2 regions of the Candidatus Pseudoscillospira sp. SGI.172 genome follow, and region 2 is predicted to be linked to the other one. Evidence: riboswitches for the same ligand, from Rfam matches in the RefSeq annotation. Region 2 holds a riboswitch; the other holds the start of a gene.
What was found. A riboswitch is a leader RNA that binds a small molecule or an ion and turns the genes downstream of it on or off. The one in region 2 is predicted to bind lysine.
Positions count from the first base shown of each region.

Region 1: it holds a riboswitch for lysine, as region 2 does, so the genes downstream of both, asd (aspartate-semialdehyde dehydrogenase) here and ACQRD3_RS10270 (transporter substrate-binding domain-containing protein) in region 2, are expected to answer to the same signal.

Region 1 is NZ_JBNPLQ010000006.1:59,416-66,644, reverse strand. Features, by position in the region: gene tyrS (tyrosine--tRNA ligase) at 1-155, shown strand, start outside; gene ACQRD3_RS04145 (AI-2E family transporter) at 189-1,385, shown strand; gene dapB (4-hydroxy-tetrahydrodipicolinate reductase) at 1,436-2,197, opposite strand; gene dapA (4-hydroxy-tetrahydrodipicolinate synthase) at 2,224-3,114, opposite strand; gene asd (aspartate-semialdehyde dehydrogenase) at 3,130-4,215, opposite strand; lysine riboswitch at 4,357-4,531, opposite strand; gene ACQRD3_RS04125 (SpoIID/LytB domain-containing protein) at 4,588-6,240, shown strand; gene queA (tRNA preQ1(34) S-adenosylmethionine ribosyltransferase-isomerase QueA) at 6,261-7,229, shown strand, end outside.
Region 2 is NZ_JBNPLQ010000026.1:10,970-18,198, reverse strand. Features, by position in the region: gene ACQRD3_RS10285 (SDR family oxidoreductase) at 1-326, shown strand, start outside; gene ACQRD3_RS10280 (amino acid ABC transporter ATP-binding protein) at 578-1,318, opposite strand; gene ACQRD3_RS10275 (amino acid ABC transporter permease) at 1,320-2,156, opposite strand; gene ACQRD3_RS10270 (transporter substrate-binding domain-containing protein) at 2,235-3,158, opposite strand; lysine riboswitch at 3,285-3,453, opposite strand; gene ACQRD3_RS10265 (thioredoxin family protein) at 3,520-3,795, opposite strand; gene ACQRD3_RS10260 (XdhC family protein) at 3,841-4,587, opposite strand; gene yqeB (selenium-dependent molybdenum cofactor biosynthesis protein YqeB) at 4,717-5,517, opposite strand; gene yqeC (selenium cofactor biosynthesis protein YqeC) at 5,505-6,221, opposite strand; gene ACQRD3_RS10245 (manganese efflux pump MntP family protein) at 6,225-6,782, opposite strand; gene ACQRD3_RS10240 (nucleoside deaminase) at 6,996-7,229, shown strand, end outside.

The sequences.
Region 1 (7,229 bases), on a different contig from region 2:
AGGAGGCCCGCCGTCTTGTGGAGCAGGGAGGTGTGGAGGCCGACGGCGAGAAGGTCTCCGACCCCGCCGCCCGGTTTGACTCCGCCGCCTTCGGCGGGGACGGCCTGATGCTGAAAAAAGGAAAGAAAGTTTTTCACCGGGTCGTGACAGAATAAGGCGCGCATGATACAATGGAACGGAAAAGGCGGGTGAGCAAGTTGCGCAAACAAAAATGGTACCAGCTGGACGGCAGGAGCCTGTCCAATCTGGTGGTGGTCTGCGTGGGAATCCTGCTCTACCTGGGCCTGACCCATCTGCCGCAGGTCCGGGGGGCGATCCGTTCCTTTTTGACGGTGATCTCTCCCTTTATTTTCGGGTTTGTGATCGCGTACCTCCTCAGTACCCCCACCAATTTTTTTGAGCGGAAGGTCTATCGCCGGTTCAAATGCAGGCGGGGCCTGTCCATCCTCACGGTGTTCCTGCTGGCTGTGGCTGTGATCGCATTCCTGCTGCAGCTGGTCCTGCCCCAGGTGTTTGACAGCATTTTCAACCTGATGAACAACATGTCCTATTACCTGGAAAATCTGGATCAGCTGGTGGGCGAAATCGTCCGGCGTTTCGATCTGGAGGGAAAGGGACTGTCGGATCTGATCTCCTCCTACAACGAGATCATCCAAAAGGCCACCGAGTTTCTGCAGTCCGCCGTACCCAATCTCCTTAACTTCGGCATGGCTGTGGGCAACGGCGTCATTACCGGCGTCACCGCCGTCATCGCCTCCATCTATATGCTCTCGGGAAAGAACCGGCTGATCAGGCAACTGAAAAAGCTCATTTACGCGCTCTTTCCCGCCAACGGTGTCAGCCACATCCTCCGGGTGTGCAGCAAGGCAAACCAGGTGTTCGTGGGCTTCATCAACGGCAAGCTCATCGACTCGGCCATCATCGGTGTGCTCTGCTTTCTGCTCTCCACCGCCATCCGTACCCCGTATGCCATCCTGCTCAGCGTCATCATCGGCGTGACCAATATCATTCCTTTTTTTGGGCCAATCATCGGCGCGGTGCCCTGCCTCATGATCCTGATCATGGTGGATCCCTGGGCGGCGCTGCGGTTCGGGATTTTGGTGGTGGCTCTTCAGCAGTTCGACGGCAACGTGCTGGGCCCCAAGATCCTGGGGGACAGCACCGGCCTCTCCGCCATCTGGGTCCTGGTATCCATCGTAGTGGGCGGTGGACTGTTCGGCTTCCCCGGGATGCTTCTGGGCGTGCCCACCTTCGCGGTGCTCTACTCCCTGATGAGGGAGTGGGCGGATGCCCGTCTGGCGAAGAAGGGGATCAACGCCAGCGGCGAGCCGGTGTCGCCTCCCAGGACGGACGGCCAGGAGCCGGACACCGTGCCGGAGGACTGACCGGATGCAAAAAGAGCTGTGAACAGTATCGTTCACAGCTCTTTTTTGATTCAGATGATCTGCCCCACCAGATCCTTCATGGAGTACAGACCCGGCCCGGGGACAGCGGCCAGAAAGCGGGCCGCCCGCAGGGCACCGGAGGCAAAGACCTCCCGGCTCATGGCCGAGTGCCGAAGTTCGATGGCCTCATCCCGGCCGGCGAAGAGGACTTCGTGATCGCCTACGATGTTCCCGCCCCGGATGGAGGAGATGCCGATCTCCCGTTTGTCCCGGGGTTTGCGGACGCTCTCCCGCTCGTAGACGTAGTCCGGGACATAAGGGAGCCCCTCGGCGGCAGCCTGAGCCAGCATAAGGGCGGTGCCGCTGGGGGCGTCCAACTTGCGGTTGTGGTGGCGCTCCACGATCTCCACGTCGAAGCCCTCCAGCGCGGCGGCGGCCTTGGTCACCAGGGCCATGAGCACGTTGATGCCCAGGGACATGTTGCCCGAGCGAAAAATGGGGACCCGTTCCGCAGCCGATTCCACGGCTGCCGCCTGTTCGGCTGAGTAGCCTGTGGTGGCCAGCACCAGGGGGACGCGGCGGCGCACGCCGAACTCCAGCAGAGCGGGCAGGGCGGCTGGGGAGGAGAAATCGATGAGAACGTCGGCCTCTCCGAAAAAAGCGGCGGGGGAGGAGAGGACCGGGAAATCCCCATTCTCTGCGCCCAGCAGGTCGAACCCGGCGGTAATCTTCACGTCCCCGGCCTCCCGGCAAATCTGTGCCACCACCCGGCCCATGTGGCCGTTGCAGCCGGAAATAAGCACCTTGAGCATTGGTACGTCCTTTCTCCGCGGGGCGGTTACTGTAAAAGACCCATGCGGACCATGGAGGCGCGCAGCACCTCCAGATGCTGAGGGGTCATCTCGCACAGGGGCAGGCGCAGACCGCCCGCCCGCTTGCCCGCAAGTTCCAGCGCAGTCTTGATGGGAATGGGGTTGACCTCCACAAAGAGGGCGTCGATGAAGTCCATGTACTCCACCTGGAGCCGGGCGGCGGCGTGGAAATCCCCCTCCAGACACAGGTGGCTCATCCGCACCATCACCTCGGGGACGATGTTGGCGGCCACCGAGACGACTCCCTTGGCCCCCAGGCTCATCATGGGCACCACCTGGTCGTCGTTGCCTGACCAGATGTAGAAGTCGTCTCCACAGAGGAACCGGGTGTGGGCCAGAAGGGAGAAGTTGCCGCTGGCCTCCTTGACGCCGTTGATCTTTGGATTCTGTGCGAGAACCTGATAGGTCTCGGCAGTGAAGGAAACCCCGGTGCGGGAGGGGACGTTATAGAGAATAATGGGCAGTTCCACCCGGTCGGCAATGTACTCATAGTGTTTGATGAGACCCGATTGAGTGGCCTTATTGTAGTAGGGGGTCACCAGCAGCAGCGCGTCCGCCCCGGAGTCCTGGGCGTGCTGGGAGAGGTAGACGGCGGCGGAGGTGTCGTTGCTGCCCGCGCCTGCCACCACCTTCACACGGCGGTTTACCTTTTTGACACAGTACTCCACCACGGCAATATGCTCCCGGATGGACATGGTGGCGCTCTCGCCGGTGGTGCCGCAGACGCAGATGGCGTCCACGCCCCCGGCGATCTGCTCCTCAATGAGCGCGCCGAAGGAGTCGTAGTTCACCGCCCCGTTTTCATCAAAGGGGGTGATGATGGCGGTGCAGGCGCCGCTGAAAACAGGTTCGCGCATGGTCTTCATCCTTTCTTACCGGTGGCCGATGTACCCTTGGGCGCAGAGCAGCTCTGCAAGCAGCACCGCGCCGCCGGCAGCTCCCCGCAGGGTGTTGTGAGACAGGCAGACGAACTTGTAGTCGTACTGGGTGTCGGGGCGGAGGCGGCCGATGGAGATGGCCATACCGCCCTCCAGCATCCGGTCCAGCCTGCATTGGGGCCGGTCGGACTCCTCAAAATAATGGAAGAACTGCTTGGGCGCGGTGGGGAGGCCCAACTCCTGTGGAATGCCCTTGAACTCCGCCCAGATCTGCTTCATTTCCTCCATGGAGGGCCTGTTTTCAAAGGTGACAAAGACGGCGGCAGTGTGGCCGTTGGACACGGGCACCCGCAGACACTGGGCGGTAATGGCGGGCTTGGCGGCGCTGACGATGACGCCGTTTTCCACCTTGCCCCAGACCTTCAGCGGCTCCTGCTCGCTCTTTTCCTCCTCGCCGCCGATGTAGGGGATGAGGTTATCCACCATCTCGGGCCATGTCCCGAAGGTCTTGCCCGCGCCGGAGATTGCCTGATAGGTGCAGGCCAGCACCTTCTCCAGCCCGAATTTCCGAAGGGGGGTGAGGGCGGGGGCGTAGCTCTGGATGGAGCAGTTGGACTTTACCGCGATAAAGCCCCGCTGAGTGCCCAGACGCTTGCGCTGGGCGGGGATGACCTCCAGATGCTCCGGATTGAGCTCGGGCACCACCATGGGCACGTCGGGGGTCCAGCGGTGGGCGGAGTTGTTGGAGACCACCGGGCACTCGTGCCTGGCATAGGCTTCCTCCAGCGCCTGGATCTCCTCCTTCTTCATATCCACGGCGGAGAAGACGAAGTCCACCTGGGCGGCGATCTGCTCCAGATCGGCCTCGGCGTCCAGAACAGTCATGTTCCGCACCTGCTCCGGCATGGGAATGTCCAGCTTCCAGCGGCCCTCCACGGCCTCGCCGTAGGGCCTCCCGGCGGACCGGGCGCTGGCCGCCAGAACGGTGAGTTCAAACCACGGGTGGCCGCAGGTGAGGGTAATGAACCGCTGTCCCACCATGCCCGTGCAGCCAATGATCCCGACCTTGAATTTCTCCATCTCCATCTACCTCCATATTTTTATTCTATGACACGGATACCCTTTGAATCTCCCGAAATAAAAAGAAAAATCAGCGGCTTTACCAGCGGCTGATTTTGTACTATAATGTCAGAGATGGTCGCCCATCCCTCACGTCAGTCAAAATCAGACAGCGCTCCACCGGGGGCCCGGTGACAGTCGGGAGAGGTCTCTCTCTGCGACCAGAGAAGGTCCCTCCGGAGGACGCTCCCTTCGGCGGCCGCCTCCTTCACGCGGGTCACAGGGCTCCGGAGCCCTCGCCGCGCTACACCAGGTCTGCCGCGCCTCTATCTGACGAATATTTTCCTGATACTATCACAACCGCCCCGCGGTGTCAAGACAAAGGAGTGGACTATGAGACAAAAATGGTTGACGGTTCTGTGCACCGCCGCACTTTTGAGCGCCTTTCTGCCTCCCGCCGCCCGGGCGGCCGGGACGGAGACGGTTCCCGTGCTGGTGGGACTGGTCTACGGCAGCGACGCCCTGGACGGAGCCAACCTGAAAAACGACGCCGGCAGCGGCTACCGCTTCGGTTATCTGGACACCGACCGGAACTTCTGTCCGGTGGGGGAGACCAGGGAGACCGGCGTGTCCGTGGTCAAGACTCAGACTGTGTGGTACGGGACCTACAACGGCTACACCAGTTATTCCGATGCCGTCACCTCCGATGTTTGCGTGGGTTGCTGGCATGTGCAGCTCCCCCTGGCCCCGGCCACGTTTGAAGAGGCCCGGGCTGCGGCCGACGCCGCGGGCGGCTTTCCCGCCTGGATCGACGGGGCCTACCAGGTCCGCACAGGGGCCTACGCCACCCGGGAGGAGGCTCAGGCGGCCGCCGACGCCGCAGGCGGCACAGCAGCAGGCACCAGCTCTTACGGCGTGTCGGTGGTAAAAACAGGCACGGCCAAAATCCTCTTCCAGTTTGACGGCGGGGCCGAGAGATCCCTGACCGTTCAGCCGGGGACGGACGGCACCACCCGGCCCGTCACCTGGTTCAAGGGGAACCGCTATTACGGTGCGTTCCAGTACCGCCGGGTGGGCGGGGGAGATCTGACGGTTTCCAACCTTCTGCCCCTGGAGGACTACATCAACTGCGTCGTCTCCCGGGAAATGAGCCGGAGCTGGCCGCTGGAGGCACTGAAGGCACAGGCGGTGTGTGCCCGGACCTACTACGAGATCAATCTGGGCCGCCATAACGCCTCCGGCTTCGACATCTGCTCCACCACCCACTGCCAGGCCTACTACGGCATGGGGGAGACCGATTCCCGCACCGCCCAGGCGGCGGCGGAGACGGCGGGGCTGCGGGTGCTGTACAACGGAACGCCCGCCCAGACCTACTATTTCTCCTCCAGCGGCGGCGGCACTGAAGACGTGCGCAATGTCTGGGGCAGCCAGTCCATCCCCTACCTCTCCGGCGTGGCCGATCCCTATGAGGCCGCGGTCTCCGACAAGATCTCCTACTGGAGCTGGAGTGAGACCTTTACCGCCGCTCAACTGACGGAGAAGCTCCAGGCCAAGGGGTACAACTGCGCCTCTATCGTGGACTTCCAGATCACCGCCACCACTCCCACAGGGAATGTCAAGTCTATCGCCTTCCTGGACGCCAACGGCAAGAGCTGGCCCTTCACCAAGGAGGGCGGGGTGCGGAACCTGCTGGGGCTGAAGTCCATGCGATATACGGTCTCGGCGTCGGAAAAGACCTCCGGCGGGGTATACTATACCGACGGGGGAGGGACCCTGACCTCCATGAGCGGCGTCTATGCCATCGGCGGCAGCGGCGCGGCGGCCAGGATCACCGGCAACCCCTACGTCATCACCGGCTCCGGTACACAGTTTTTGCCCGCTCCGACGGGGAGCACCTCGGCGGGGGAGAACGTGTTCACCGTTACCGGCTCCGGCTGGGGGCACAGCGTGGGTATGAGCCAATGGGGCGCATATGCCATGGCTCAGCAGGGCAAGACCTTTGAGCAGATATTGACCTTCTATTACCCCGGCACCGAAATTCGCTGAGAAAGTTGGAAACGCGCAAGATGAAGACCTCTGATTTTTACTATGATCTGCCCCAGGAACTGATCGCCCAGACCCCGCTGGAGCGCCGGGACGGCTCCCGGCTCATGCTGCTGAACAAGGAGACCGGCGCTGTGGAGCACCGGCATTTCTACGACCTGCCCCAGTTCCTCCGCCCGGGGGACTGCCTGGTCCTCAATGACAGCAGAGTGCTGCCTGCCCGCCTGCTGGGTCACCGGGATCCCTCCGGCGGCGCGGTGGAGGTCCTCCTCCTCATCGACCGGGGAGAAGGGAAGTGGGAGTGCCTGGTCCGGCCCGGCCGGAAAATGCACGCCGGACAGAAGATCGTCTTTGGGGACGGAACGCTCCTCACTGCCACGGTGGAGAAGGAACTGCCCGGGGGAAACCGGATCGTCTCCTTCCACTATGAGGGCATTTTCCTGGAGATATTGGAACAGCTGGGCCGCATGCCCCTGCCTCCCTACATCAAGGCCGAGCTCCAGGATCCGGAGCGGTACCAGACCGTCTATTCCCGGGAGGTGGGCTCCGCCGCCGCCCCCACCGCGGGACTACACTTCACCCGGGAGCTGCTGGGACAGATCGAGGCCATGGGCGTCAAGCTCTGCTATGTGACCCTCCATGTGGGCCTGGGCACCTTCCGGCCGGTGAAGGAGGATGACCCCACCGAGCACGAGATGCACTCGGAATACTGCATGATCTCCGCCGGGACCGCTGAGACCATCAATGCCACCCGGCGAAACGGCGGGCGGGTGATCTGCGTGGGCACCACCTCCTGCCGCACCATCGAGAGCTGGGCGGCGGAGGACGGTACGCTGAAGGAGAGCGCCGGATGGACCAGCATCTACATCTTCCCCGGCTACCGCTTCAAGGCGCTGGACTGCCTCATCACCAACTTCCACCTCCCGGAGTCCACCCTCATCATGCTGGTCTCCGCCCTGGCGGGCCGGGAGCATGTGCTGGACGCCTATGCC
Region 2 (7,229 bases):
GCCTGTTCGGCAAGCCGGGCCAGAGCAGCTACGCCGCCGCCAAGGAGGGCATCCGGGGCATGACCCGGGTAGCCGCCACCGAGTGGGGCCCCGACGGCATCAACTGCAACATCATCTGCCCCCTGGTGCTCACCGACGCCCTCAAAAAGTGGCGGGAGGAGTACCCCGCGGTCTATGAGCAGACCATCAAGGGCATCCCCGCCGGGCGCTTCGGCGACCCCGAAAAGGACATCGGCCGCACCGCGGTGTTCCTGTGCAGCGACGCCGCCAAATATATCTCCGGTGAAACCATCACCATGCAGGGCGGCAGCGGACTGCGCCCCTGAGGCTGTCGAAAAAGTGGCTTCGCCACTTTTTCGAGCAGGATGCAGCCCGTCGCGCGCACGCATGGTCCGCCTTTGACGGACCATGCGCACACTTACGGGCCGAGAGGTGTTTTCTGCCACGTACACGCCGCGGCAGAAAACAGATCCCACCTCTTTCGCGCCTGCGGGCGCGAAACTCTGCGAGGCTTTTTTGACAAGCTGAAACGCCGCCTGCCGAGATCCTCTCGGCAGGCGGCGCTTTCAATTTTTGTTTAGTTTTCCCGGAACCGGGCCAGGAACTCCCGGGTCCGGGGGTTTTTCGGGTCTTGAAAGAGCTCCCCGGGGAGGCCCTCCTCGGCAATGACGCCATCGGCCATAAAGACCACGTGATTGCTCACGTCCCGGGCGAAGGCCATCTCGTGAGTGACCACGATCATGGTCATGCCTCCCCGGGCCAGGTCCCGCATGACGGAGAGGACTTCCCCCACCATCTCCGGATCCAGCGCGGAGGTGGGCTCGTCAAAGAGCAGCACCTCGGGTTCCATGGCCAGGGCCCGGGCGATGGCTACCCGCTGCTTCTGGCCGCCGGAGAGCTGTCGGGGGCGGGCGTTGATGTAGGGGGCCATCCCCACCTGCTCCAGATAGCGGATGGCGTTTTTCCGGGCGGTCTCGGCGTCTTTTTTCAGCACCTTCCGCTGACCCACGGTGCAGTTGTCCAGCACCGTCATGTTGCTGAAGAGGTTGAAGGACTGAAAGACCATGCCCACCTTGCTGCGGTAGGCGGCGGGGTCGACGCCCCGGCCGGTCACGTCCTGGTCGTGAAAAATCACGCTCCCGGAGGTGGGGGTCTCCAGCAGGTTGATGCACCGCAGGAGGGTGGACTTGCCGGAACCGGAAGGCCCGATGACGGTGGTCACATCCCCGGAAGAGACCGTGAAGTCGATGTCCCGGAGCACCACGTTGGCCCCGAAGGACTTGGACAGATGGCGCACGGCAATGATGGGTTCGGCCATGTCACATCCTCCTCTCTTGTTCCAGGTTGCGCTCCAGGGTGTCCTCCACCTTTTTGGGGTGGCGGTAGGTCCCGGCGGCCATGGTGAGCGCGTCGGCCTGGACCAGCTTGTAGCTGTCCGAGCCGTCCATCAGCTTCTCGATCCACCGCAGGAGGAAAGAGGCGATGAGCGTCATGGTCAGATAGCCTATCATCTCGATGGCGGCGGAGGGGAAGTAGAGGTTGTTCACGCCGGTGATATAGCGGTGGAAGGCGAAAAACTCGGTGAAGCCGATGATGAACATCACCGAGGTGTCCTTCACGTTGATAATGAAGTTGTTGCCGATCTGCGGCATGATGTTCCGCAGGGCCTGAGGCAGGATAACGCTGGTCATGGTCTGGAAGTGGGTCATACCGATGGCCTTGGCGCCCTCGGTCTGGCCGGGGTCGATGGAGAGGATGCCGCCCCGGACGGACTCGGCCATGTAGGCGCCCGTGTTGATGGAGACGATGAGGATGGCGGCGGCCCAGATGTTGTCAAACCGCATGGAGTTGTTGGTGAAATAGGGCAGGCCGTAGTAAATGAACACGGCCTGCAGGACCATGGGGGTGCCGCGAAAGACCTCCACATAGATCCGCACCAGGGCGCGGACCAGCTTGAGGCCAAAACGCTTGGGGGCGGAGTCCTGCCGGGCCACGGGGATGGTGTTCAGGATTCCGCAGGCCAGGCCGATGACGCAGCCGATGAGGGTGGCCACCAGGGCCAGGACCAGGGTGCTGCCCATGCCCCCCAGGTATTTGACCCAGTAGGCACTCCAGAGCCGGGTCATATCGTAGCCCAGCTTGGCGAAGATCTCCATGGGGAATGCTCCTTTCTTTGCGCAGAGCCCGCCCCCGGTGCCGGGCCGGGGGCGGGGATGGTATATATAAGGCAGGTCTTAAATCTCGGGCTGGATGGCGATGGCCCGGTCCATGAGGGCGTTGAAGTGCTCCTCGGTGAGGGCGGAAAGGACCCGATCCATGGCGTCCTTCAGTTCGGTATTCCCCTTGGCCACGGACATGCCGATGTTTACGTTCTCGGCCCGCTCGGTCTCGTCGGCAAACCGGAAATCGCCGTCGGTGCCGGAGAAGTTCAGGATGACCAGGTTGTCATCCTTGGCGGCAGCGCCCAAGGCCGTGGGCATATCGGTGCAGATAAAGTCCACGGTGCCGGTCTGGAGCTGCATCAGCATGGCGGGAGCGGTCTCAGCAGGGGGAAGCAGGTTGGCGTTCTCAATCTGGGTGAGGCAGGAGTCGTACCAGATGGTGCCGGACTGGGCGGTGCAGGTGCCGCCGGACAAGTCGGCGATGGAGGCAGCGTTGGCGTACTTGCTGTCCTTGGTGGTGACGCAGACGATGGTGGCATAGTAGTAGGGGCCGGCCATGTCGACCTCGGCCATGCGGTCGGCGGTCATGGACTGGCCGGCGATGTTGGCGTCCATCATGCCTGACTGGATGGCGGGGCAGAGGGAGTCCCAGGCGGAGGAGACCACTTCCAGTTCCCAGCCATAGGCGTCGCAGATGCGCTTGGCGATCATCACGTCATAGCCGTTGGCGTAGGAGCCGGGGACGTTGGCAATGGGCACGGCGCCGTTGGAGTCGTCGACCTGCATCCAGTTATAGGGGGCGTAAGCACACTCCATTCCCACGGTGAGGACGCCGTCCTCCACGCCGGGGATGGCGCTGGTGTCCACGCCGGTCAGATCCTCCACGGCGGGGATTTCCACGGCCGCGGGGGCAGCGCTCTCGGTAGAGGCTCCGCCGCCGCAGGCGGTGAGGGTGAGGCCCAGGGTCAGGGCCAGAGCAAACAGCTTCTTTTTCATATCCAAACAATCCTTTCCTGTGCCCAAGCAAAAAACACGGGCGCTTTTCTATGAAAAGCGCCCGTGTGGAATGAAAGAACCAAAACACCGGCCCCACAAACGGGGACGGCATCGCGTGGCTCGACCAGACCAGATAGCGCTTCACACACTTGTGACAGTCCGACGGGTTTTCCCCGGCGGCCCAGGCCAAGCACCGCCAGGCAGCGGCACTCCCTTCGGCGGCGCTCCCTTTCCCACGGACGGCTGCCTGCCCTTGTCCGGTGGTACTCATGAGAACCGCGCCTCTATCAGGTTTATTTGGCTGTTATGTTATCACGCCCCGGCAGGGGTGTCAAGGAAAACTTTCCGGAAAATGCCCAATTCAGCTTTTGACCGGCTCTCCGGCCGCCAGACGAAAGACTTTTTCCACATCGTCCCGCTCGGCGTGGCCCTCGTGGACCTTCTGCCCGTCCACATAGTAAGTCGGCACGTAGTAATAATCAAACCGATCGGCAAAGGCCGGGTCCCGGGTCTCGTCCACAATTTTTAATGGGATGTCCCTCCACTCGGGATGGGCGGCAAAGAGCTCCTCCTGGAGCTGAAGGGCCAGACGGCAATGGGGACAGCCGGCCATGACGAAGAGTAGAATTTCCTTCATTTTTCTCATCCTTTCTCTCTGCTGCCCTTCCAAACTCCCGCGCCGTCACTGGCGCTGAAACCGGATGGTGATGCGCCCGCCGCAGACCATGCCCAGGTCCGCGCCGCTGCCCAGATCGTAAGTGCTCTCCCGGGCGGACTCTCCCGCAGCCCAAAGCTCCAGGGCATCCCGGCCCACCTGATACTCCACCGCGCCGCCGCCCACCGTGCCCACAGTATGCCCGTCGGGGCACACCAGCATCCAGGCCCCGGGGCCCCGGGGCGCGGAGCCTGTCTTTTTCAAAATGGTGCACAAAACACCGGGCTCCGCCGGGGGCGGGGCCAGCGCGGGGCCCAGCTCGGCCCGGATCTGAATGAGCTGGGCGGCGATCTCCACCGCCACCTCCGCCGGGGTCTGTCCCCCCAGCATCAGCCCGATGGGGGCGTGGACAGCGGCCAGCCGCTCTTGAGAATAGCCTTCGGCGGCCAGCGCCTCCATGGTGGCGGCCACCTTGCGGCGGCTGCCGATCATTCCCACATAGGCGAATTGACCGTTTAAAATACGGGCCAGACAGGCCTTGTCCCAGGTATGCCCCCGGGTAAGGATGCAGAAAAAGTCATCCGGACGGCTGCCCAGGCGCTTCAAACCTTCGTCAAAGGGCAGCGCCAGCACCTGCGCCCCGGCAGGGAAGCGGGCGGGGTCGGCAAACTCGGGCCGGTCGTCCAGGACGCACAGCTCGAATTCCAGCAGGGCGGCCACCTGGGCCAGGGCGCGGGAGACATGGCCCGCGCCGCAGAGAATGAGACGGGACAAGGGAAGCCCTCCTTTCCAGCAACAGGCAAACGAAACACTTTCTGTTCGGAACTTTTTGAACCATTTCCTCTCAAAAACCGGGAATCGGTCCGGCCTATTTCAACAGCCCCAAGCGCGGCTGTCTCTCTGTCAAAGCTTTTCAAGTCTCTTTTTCGAGAAAAAGAGGATTCCCTCCAACACGCCGCCCGCAATGGCCCGGGACTTGTCCGAAACGGTGAAGCAGTGGCGGCGCTCACAGCGAGGATCGATGTCCCCCGCCTTCATCCCGGCGAAAACCGTCAGCCCCGCCGGGAGCATCCCCCGGACGATGCCCGTGAGCTGGGAGGCGGCCACCGCGTTTCCCACCCGGGCCACGGGCTGCCCCAGCTCCACCCGCTCGCCGATGGCGGCCAGCGGCTCAAAGGCCCCGTCGGCGGGCGCGCGAATGATGCGCTCGGCGGTGAAGCCCCCCACGTCCCCGGGCACGCCGGTGTTGGGAACGGCCGCGCCATCGGTAATCAGACGACCCAGATCATGGCCCCGCATGGTCTCCACCACCCCGTGGCAGTCCACCCCGGCGGTGAAGCCGGGCCCCAGGGCCAGCACCGTGGGGGCGTCGGTGATGCGGGTGCCGGTGTTCCTCTTGGCCAGAATGGCGTCCACCAGCACGTCAAAGGGAAGCCGATGCAAAATCTCGGCGGCGGGATCCACCAGGACCGGGACCTCTCCGGCCTCCAGCGCCCTACGGGCCTCGTCGGCCCCGGACACCCGCCGGGCGGTGAGGCCCTCCACCGTGGCCGTGCCGTCGTAGACGGCCTGCGAAAAGGCCACCGACCGCCGGACGGCGGTGGGCCGGGCCAAGTCGGTCATGACCACCTGGAAATGGCTGCGGCGCAGCCGCACCGCCACGCCGGTGGCCAGATCCCCCGCGCCCTTGATCAAAACCAGCACAGGCCCCCACGCTCCTTTTCCCCATAGCTGTGGACAGCGGCCGGGACTCCCTGTGCCGCCAGCCGCTCCCGGATGGATTCTCCCGCCGCCCGGCGCTCCGGCGTGTCCGCCTTGTTCAGCAGGCACCGAAACGCCGCCCCGGCGGGGACGTTTTTCCGCCCCCCCAGGGGGCTCATGAGAATCGCCGCCACATCGGCGGGCGCCACCCGGTGCTCCGGCCCCACCCCCAGGAGGGCGCAGACCCGCTCCGGGCGATGGCAGATCCGCTCCACCGGCTCTCCCAGGCTGTCCAGTCCGGCCACCGCCACCACGGCGCCGCAGCAGGAGGGGATCACCGGCTCATGGTCCGCCGGGGCCTTCAGGGGCAGCAGCCGGGCCCCGTCGGCCTCGGCCAGCACCACATCGGCAAGTCCCTCCAGCGCCTCGGGCGGCACCGCCCCGGCGAGTTTGCCCGGCCTGTCCCACCTCCCCAGGGTAGCCGCCCGGTGCTCTGCCAGCAGCGCGGGCAGGGCGGCGGGCTCCTCCGTGAGGGGAAGGCGGGGGTGGGGCATAATGTGTGTGGTGGTGGTCACCACCACCGTGCGCCCTCCCGCGACCGCCTCAGCGGCCAGGGCATAGAGAGTCGTGGTCTTGCCGCCGCCCCCCACCAGGGCGACGAGGCGGTGCCGGTCGGGGCACAGGGCCAGCTCGGTCCACATCCCCATAGCTCACGCCGCTCCCGCCAGATGCTGCGCCAGGATCTTCACTCCGATGCACACCAGCACAACGCCGCCCAGCAGGGTGGCCCGGCGCTGGAACAGATCCCCCAGCCGGCGGCCCAGCAGGCCGCCCAGCATCGCCAGGACGAAAGCCACCACGCCGATGAGCACGCTGGCGAGCAGGATGTTCACCTTCATGAAGGCCATGGAGACCCCCACCGCCAGCGCGTCGATACTGGTGGCCAACGCCAGGAGAAAAAGCCGCCGGGCGGAGAGATCGGTCACCGCCTCCTCCCCGCCGCCCGAGAGAGCGTCCCAGATCATATGTCCTCCGATGAGGGCCAGCAGGGCAAAGGCGATCCAGTGATCCACCGCCTCGATGTAACTGCGTACGCTGGAACCCAGAAACCAGCCGATCAGCGGCATGGCAAACTGGAAAAAGCCGCACCACGCGCCGATGCGGGCCGCCTGCCGGGGCCCGAAGCCCGGGATCGCGATCCCGGCGGAGATGGAGACGGCGAAGGCATCCATGGCAAGGCTGACAGCAATGAGGAAAATCTCGACCAAAAATAATTCCCCCTGAAAATTTATTAGGTACAGTGTAGCACAATTCCCGCGCAGGAGCAATAGAAAACCAGCTCCCGCTTTCAAACAATTTCCATCTTTAGGCAGTTTTTCCCGAACGGTGTCGAAAGCGGTTCTCCTTTACACCAAAATCCTTGCGCAGACGCCAAAAATCGGGTATGATACATCCAAAGAAAGCAGGGGGGCAGAAGTGGTATGACCGACGAGGAATACATGGGCCGGGCGCTGGAGCTGGCCCGGGAGGCTCTGGACCACGGGGAGGTGCCCGTGGGATGCGTGATCGTGTGGGCCGACGGCCGCATCGTGGGGGAGGGCCGGAACCGACGGGAAGAGGACGGGAACGCCCTGGGCCACGCCGAGCTGGCCGCCATCCGCATGGCCTGTGAGACCCTGGGAGGCTGGCGGCTCCACCGGGCCAGGTTGTATGTG